DNA from 3 places in the Paenibacillus sp. 7523-1 genome. Region 3 is predicted to be linked to each of the others. Evidence: predicted binding sites of a transcription regulator. Region 3 holds the regulator's gene; each other region holds the start of a gene.

Region 1 (2,277 bases), on a different contig from region 3:
AATCACAGATAAGAATTTGGGCAACACCAAATATCCACTGGCTGACTATGAGCTTACACCGGATGTAGCCATCGTAGACCCTGAATTCGTATATTCACTACCAAAAACAGCCGTTGCAGATACAGGTATGGACGTACTGACACATGCCATCGAAGCGTATGTATCGGTTATGGCAAATGATTACACCGATGGTCTGGCGATCAAAGCCATCCAGCTGGTATTCCAATACCTGGAGCAATCGGCACTGCAAGGGGATAAACTGGCACGGGAGAAAATGCATAATGCTTCGACAATTGCCGGTATGGCTTTTGCTAACGCGTTCCTGGGGATTAACCACAGCTTGGCGCATAAATGGGGCGGACAGTATCACACTGCACATGGACGTACCAATGCAATCCTGATGCCGCACGTCATTCGTTATAACGCGAAAAAACCGACCAAATTTGCATCATTCCCGAAATATTCGCACTTTGTGGCAGATGAGCGGTATGCGGAAATTGCCCGAATTCTGGGATTGCCTGCACGTACTACAGAAGAAGGGGTGAACAGCCTCATCAATGCAATCCGCAAACTGAACAAAACACTCGGTATTGAGGAATCGTTCCAGGAAATCGGATTTGATGCCAAGGACTTTGAAGCTCATGTAGATTACCTGGCCGATCGTGCTTTCGAAGACCAATGTACAACCGCTAATCCGAAACTGCCGCTGGTGACCGAACTGGCAGACGTTTACCGCAATGCCTTCTACGGACGGTTTGAATAAACAGTATCGTAAAGTAGCAAGCAACGAGTTTAAGGTTAAGGCAATAGGTTCAGGGTTCCCCGGGAGGGGAGCCCCGATTGCCGTCTTTTTGTCGATGACGGAATCCGTTGGGAATCCGTTGAACGGTTTGGTATTCACACAATAACGGAGAGGACAGAAAAAACTGAAGAAGCGAAGCGCTCGTCTTTATCAATGGATTTTCCCAATTAGAATAAGAAATGAAAAAAATCCAGTGATAACAGCGATCGGAAGTTGTTCTGGCTGCGCAGTGGCTAAGTGTGAATAATTATGGGGTTCACCCTGATCCTGCAGTGGTGGAGTGAGGAAGTTCACTAACTTTGTGATAAAAATCACAGATGGTGAAACCCGCAAGACGTATACTGAAAATGTAAGAAAAACATCCATCCCGCGGTTCCGGTTCCCATGTAGAGAGAACGTGTTCCGGCTGATATGTGAAAAAGTTCACATTAATCGCGGCTCTGGGCACAGATGAGACGATTTTGCTTGCACCCTGTCATGTGTCCGGAAATCCAAATTTGTGGAGGGATTACTATGTCGGTGATCGAAAAAGACGTAAAACAACAAACAGGCTGGAGAAACTTTACGAAAGGCACATGGACCAAATCCGTGGATGTGAATGATTTTCTGGCACACAACCTGTCTCCGTATTACGGGGATGAAGCATTTCTCGCAGGAGCGACACAGAACACCAAAGACCTGTGGGACATCGTATCCGATCTGACCAAAAAAGAGCGGGATAACGGCGGTGTACTGGATGTGGACGTAAACACTCCGGGAACGATCGTGTCTCACCAACCAGGGTATCTGGATCAATCCAAGGAACAGATCGTCGGTGTGCAAACGGATGCTCCATTCAAACGTTCCATTCAGCCAACAGGCGGAATTCGCATGATGATTGATGCATGTCAGGCTTACGGCTTCGAAATGCCTCAAGAAGTCATTGATATATTTACTAATATTCGCAAAACACATAATCAGGGTGTATTCGATGCATATACATCCGAGATGCGCGCAGCGCGCAAAGCCGGCATCATTACGGGTCTGCCTGATGCTTACGGCCGCGGCCGGATCATTGGCGACTACCGCCGGGTTGCTCTGTACGGTGTGGACTTCCTGATCCGCGCCAAAAAAGGAGAGCTGAACGCTCTTGAAGTGGATGTCATTGACGAAGATGTCATCCGTCTGCGTGAAGAGTTATCCGAACAAATCCGGGCTCTGCAGGAATTGAAGCAGTTGGGCGAAATGCATGGCTTCGATATTTCCCTGCCGGCTACCACAGCGAAAGAAGCGTTCCAATGGCTGTACTTCGGTTACCTGGCTGCGATTAAAGAGCAAAACGGTGCTGCGATGTCCCTTGGACGTGTATCTTCATTCCTGGATATCTACATTGAACGTGATCTGCAGGAAGGCCTCCTGACCGAAGAACAGGCTCAGGAACTGGTTGACCATTTTGTCATGAAATTACGGATCGTCAAATTCCTGCGTACGCCGGA
Region 2 (2,277 bases), on a different contig from region 3:
GGCTGGAACGATCCTGAATATCTGCCGCATGGACCAGAGCCAGAGCATCCTCCACACATTCGGTCTCCTGATATATCCGGAACTTCCAATGCCGGGCGGTTTCTCCTCCAAGTGCATCCAATATCCCCAGCGCAGCTCCGTAATCATCGTTTAACCGCAGCAGCTCTGCCTGCACAAGCTGATCCTCTCCCGCCTCCAGCCAGCGGCACAGCTGTTCATAGTGATGCCGTTCCTGTTCGCTGCCTGCACTGATTCCGTAGACTTGCAGCGCAGATTCAACTTCTCCTGCTTTGGCATGAATGGCTGATAGAAACCGATAGTGTGATTGCACACAATCACTTCGTCCGTTCATGATCGCATGTGTAAAGGCCTCCTTCAGGGACGCTGCTGCACGGGAGTCGTCCAGCAAATATTCGTAGGCTGCCAGCAAAAAGGAGATCGTCTCATGCGGCCCCGTTTTGGAACGGAGCTGGCGGTAATAGTCTGCACGCATGCTGCACTGGAGCGGAGTGATGGTGTCCGGTGCTTCGGTAACGGTTTGTCTGAGGGCATGAAGAAAAAGCAGCTCATAATCTCTTAGCGGAATTTCGAGATCATCCTTGTGTATGGAGCCAGCCGGAGACTTGTCTTCACCGCCCAGCCAGACCGCGCGGACGCCCTGAAAGGCCAGCTTCATGTACCGTGTTTCCGAAGACGTGCCGATCAGATCGGCAGTACCAACCAGTCTGGATATGCAACCCTCCCACAGCGGAGAGCTTGCTTCATCGCCTGACGGCTCGGGAAGCAGCACAATGCTGATCTTCGGATGCATCGATTGAACTGCTGTAAGCCAGTAAGGGTGTGCAATGACGGCAGCGGTGCGGTTCTGCTGCAGCAGAATCTCTGCTTCTGGCAGGGTGATTACTGAAATGGCCGGGGGCATCTCTTCAGAACGTTCCTGACTGCTTACATATAAGACCTCTCCCTCGGCCGAGAGCAGGGCAGCAATGTCCGGATAAGGAAAAGTGGACCATCCCCCTTTGCGGGGAAAAAGAATGTACCGATTGGGAGGACATTTGCTGCCATCCTCATTTGACGCTGTTTTCCCGTTGATCTCCGGTATCGATTCAGGCTTATCCATAGGTCATCACCTCACTTTGACTGCATTCTAACGTTCCGCCCCCGCTTCCGGAGGTGTTCCATCTCTCCACATCATATGTACAGCCCTTAAGGCACTTCGCATGATATGTCTGACTCTAGCATATGGGCATGTTGTGCCAAACATGAGCAACTTCCCTGAATAGACGAAGCAGATAAGCCGCATATTAGGCTGAATTTTATCCAATGTGTGACCATCGTCACATTTTTTTCGCAATTCTGATGTAGATTGTGATAATTGTCACATGTACAAAATAGGCAATCTGGCACAATACGTTCATCACGTATTTGGCGGACAGACAGACAGCGAAGGTGCAGCTTCCATGCCAAATGCAAATCACTGCGATGTAAACAGAAAGAAGGGGTAACGGTATGGATCCGATTATGCTATCGCGTATCCAATATGCACTCACAACGATCTTCCATTTCTTTTTTGTACCGCTGTCCATCGGTCTTGTACTGCTGGTTGCCATTATGGAGACGTTGTACGTAGTCAAGGGCAAGGAGATCTACAAAACGATGGCCAAGTTCTGGGGCAAGCTGTTCCTGATTAACTTTGCCGTCGGGGTCGTGACAGGTATTCTGCAAGAGTTCCAGTTCGGCATGAACTGGTCCGAGTATTCACGCTTTGTCGGGGATGTGTTCGGGGCGCCACTGGCGGTTGAAGCCTTACTGGCGTTTTTTATGGAGTCTACATTTATCGGGCTCTGGATTTTCGGGTGGGACCGGTTGTCCAAAAAAGTACATCTGGCCTGTATCTGGCTCGTATTTGTCGGCACATTCCTGTCCGCATTGTGGATTCTAGCAGCCAATTCATTCATGCAGCATCCGGTCGGTTTCGAAATCAACAACGGCCGTGCCGAGATGAATGATTTCCTCGCCCTGCTTACCAATGGTCAGCTGTTGGTTGAATTCCCGCATACGATCTTTGGCGCATTAATGACAGGGGCCTTCGTGGTAACCGGCATCAGTGCGTACAAATTGATGAAAAAGCAGGATGTGGAGATTTTTCGCAAATCGTTCAATATTGCCATCATCATTGGTCTTGTTTCCTCATTCGGTGTGGCGTTCTCCGGGCACTTCCAAGCGCAATATCTGGTGGAGACGCAGCCGATGAAGATGGCAGCCAGTGAAGGAACT
Region 3 (2,277 bases):
TTCATGCGAATGGATGATGCCAAAACGGTATACTGGATGGAGGCAAGCGGCCAATTCCGCAGCAAATCACTGCAGCTCTATGCCGTTCCTGTCGATGTCAGTGCGCAGTTGAAGGACATGTTCTTCGATAAAAAGAAAAGCGTTGTCCTAACTTCCGCTACGCTCTCGGTCGATAAGTCATTCCAGTTCATGATTGAACAGCTTGGCTTGCAGGAGGCAGCCGATAATAACCGTTTGCTGACGTCCATGCTGCCGTCGCCATTCCGGTATAGGGACCAAGCTTTGCTGGTCATCCCTCGTGATTTCCCAAGTGTAAAAGGCAGCGTGGGGGATGCTCACTTTGTCGACATGCTCGTAAGATCTCTGGCCGAAACGGCTATTGCGACAAGGGGCCGTATGATGGTGCTCTTTACTTCATACCGAATGCTGCGCCAGGTCTATGACCCATTAAAAGAAGCACTGTCGGGTAACGATATTTCGCTGCTGGGTCAAGGCGTTGATAGTGGCAGTCGTTCCAAGTTAACCCGCAGGTTCCAGGATGCAAAAGCAACCGTTCTGCTGGGCACCAGCAGTTTCTGGGAAGGGGTGGATATCCCTGGCGAGGCGCTAACCTGTCTGGCCATTGTGAGATTGCCCTTCCAGCCGCCGAACCATCCGCTTGTCGAGGCGAAGAGTGAACTGCTGCAGGAGCAGAAAAAGAATCCGTTTATGAAGCTGTCTGTTCCACAGGCTGTCATCCGTTTCAAGCAGGGATTCGGCAGACTTGTTCGTACAGCCAAGGATCGGGGCATTGTCATCGTTTACGATACGCGGGTGATTGAGTCTTATTACGGAAAGTATTTCCTATATTCATTACCCGGTCCCAAAATGGAACATATGCTGACTGAACAGATGGTTCCACGGATTAGCGAGTGGTTGGAAACACCAGCACAGGATGAAACTACGGCGAATTAAGTATGACGTCGTTGCGTAATAAGGGCTTCTCGCTGTAAACTTTATTAGAGTGTGATTCATTCTTGAAGCACTTTTAACTTTATATTTCATAAGGCATCTTGCATAATTTCATTCGGAGACGAAAACGGTTATGCGGGATGCTACATTTTTATTTATCTATCGTGGCCTTGGTAAGGGGGAGCAATGTAATGAAATCAGATAAAATTTCGGAAGCTGTGGTACGCAGATTGCCTGTTTACTTACGTTATTTGAGTGAACTGCATCAACGTGAGGTAGGCACGGTGTCATCACAGGAACTGGGACTACGACTGGATCTTAATCCTGCCCAGATTCGCAAAGACCTTGCATACTTTGGGGACTTCGGTCGCAAAGGCATTGGATATGACGTATCGTATCTAATCGAAAAAATCCGTCATATCTTGAAAATTGATCAGCAAATCAATGTTGCTCTGGTCGGGGCGGGTAACTTGGGACATGCATTATCCAATTACAATGCCTATCTGAAAGACAACATGAAAATTGTTGCTGTTTTCGATGCATACGGCCCTAAGATCGGCAGTCAGATTAACAGCTTGAAGGTACAGCCCATGAATGAACTAACGGATTCGGTCAAAAAAGATAATATTCGTATTGGCATCATTACCGTTCCGGATACCGAAGCTCAGAACGTAGCCGATCAGCTCGTGGAATCCGGCATTGAAGCGATTCTGAACTTTGCACCAACCATCTTGAAAACACCACCGCACGTCCGTATTCATCATGCTGATTTTACAACGGATCTGCTTAGCCTGGCTTATTATCTGGAGAACGGAAAGGACGACGAGGAAGATGACGACAAATAGATGGGTAATTCATAACGGCAAATTTGCTGTAAATAGTGGTACGGAATGGACTGTAGTTCAAGGATATATGGTCGTTGAAGACGACAAGATTGTGCATATTGGTGAGACACTGCAAGATGGAGATGAGAACCTGCCGAAGGTTGATGGCAAAGGACTGGTCTTTTTGCCGGGTCTGATCAATACGCATGGTCACGCAGCCATGTCGCTTCTGAGAGGTCACGGGGACGATCTGGCCCTGCAAGTATGGCTTCAGGAGAAAATGTGGCCTATGGAGGCTAAAATGACGTCTGAGGACGTGTATTGGGGTACCTCCCTTTCTGTATTAGAAATGCTGAAAGGCGGAACAACGGCATTCCTGGATATGTATGATCATATGGATCAGGTGGCAAAAGTGGTTGAACAATCCGGTATTCGTGCCGCATTGGCACGTGGTGTCATTGGTCTCTGTTCTGAAGAAGAGCAAATGCGCAAACTGCAGGAA

What was found. Region 3 encodes Rex, which represses fermentation and respiration genes when NADH is low (regulators of the CRP and FNR family bind a similar motif). Its sites were predicted from a motif close to TTGTGAAATATTTCACAA; they were not measured.
Region 1: pflB (formate C-acetyltransferase) is a predicted target of Rex. The motif match lies at 1,214-1,231, and genes of this name have one in related genera.
Region 2: CHH60_RS16365 (cytochrome ubiquinol oxidase subunit I) is a predicted target of Rex. The motif match lies at 1,367-1,384, and genes of this name have one in related genera.

Annotation. Positions count from the first base shown of each region.
Region 1 covers NZ_NPBR01000009.1:107,674-109,950, reverse strand. The annotation lists gene adhE (bifunctional acetaldehyde-CoA/alcohol dehydrogenase) at 1-763, shown strand, start outside; gene pflB (formate C-acetyltransferase) at 1,316-2,277, shown strand, end outside.
Region 2 covers NZ_NPBR01000013.1:287,119-289,395, reverse strand. The annotation lists gene CHH60_RS16370 (hypothetical protein) at 1-1,120, opposite strand, end outside; gene CHH60_RS16365 (cytochrome ubiquinol oxidase subunit I) at 1,510-2,277, shown strand, end outside.
Region 3 covers NZ_NPBR01000028.1:106,824-109,100, reverse strand. The annotation lists gene dinG (ATP-dependent DNA helicase DinG) at 1-954, shown strand, start outside; gene CHH60_RS26310 (redox-sensing transcriptional repressor Rex) at 1,143-1,796, shown strand; gene CHH60_RS26305 (amidohydrolase) at 1,783-2,277, shown strand, end outside.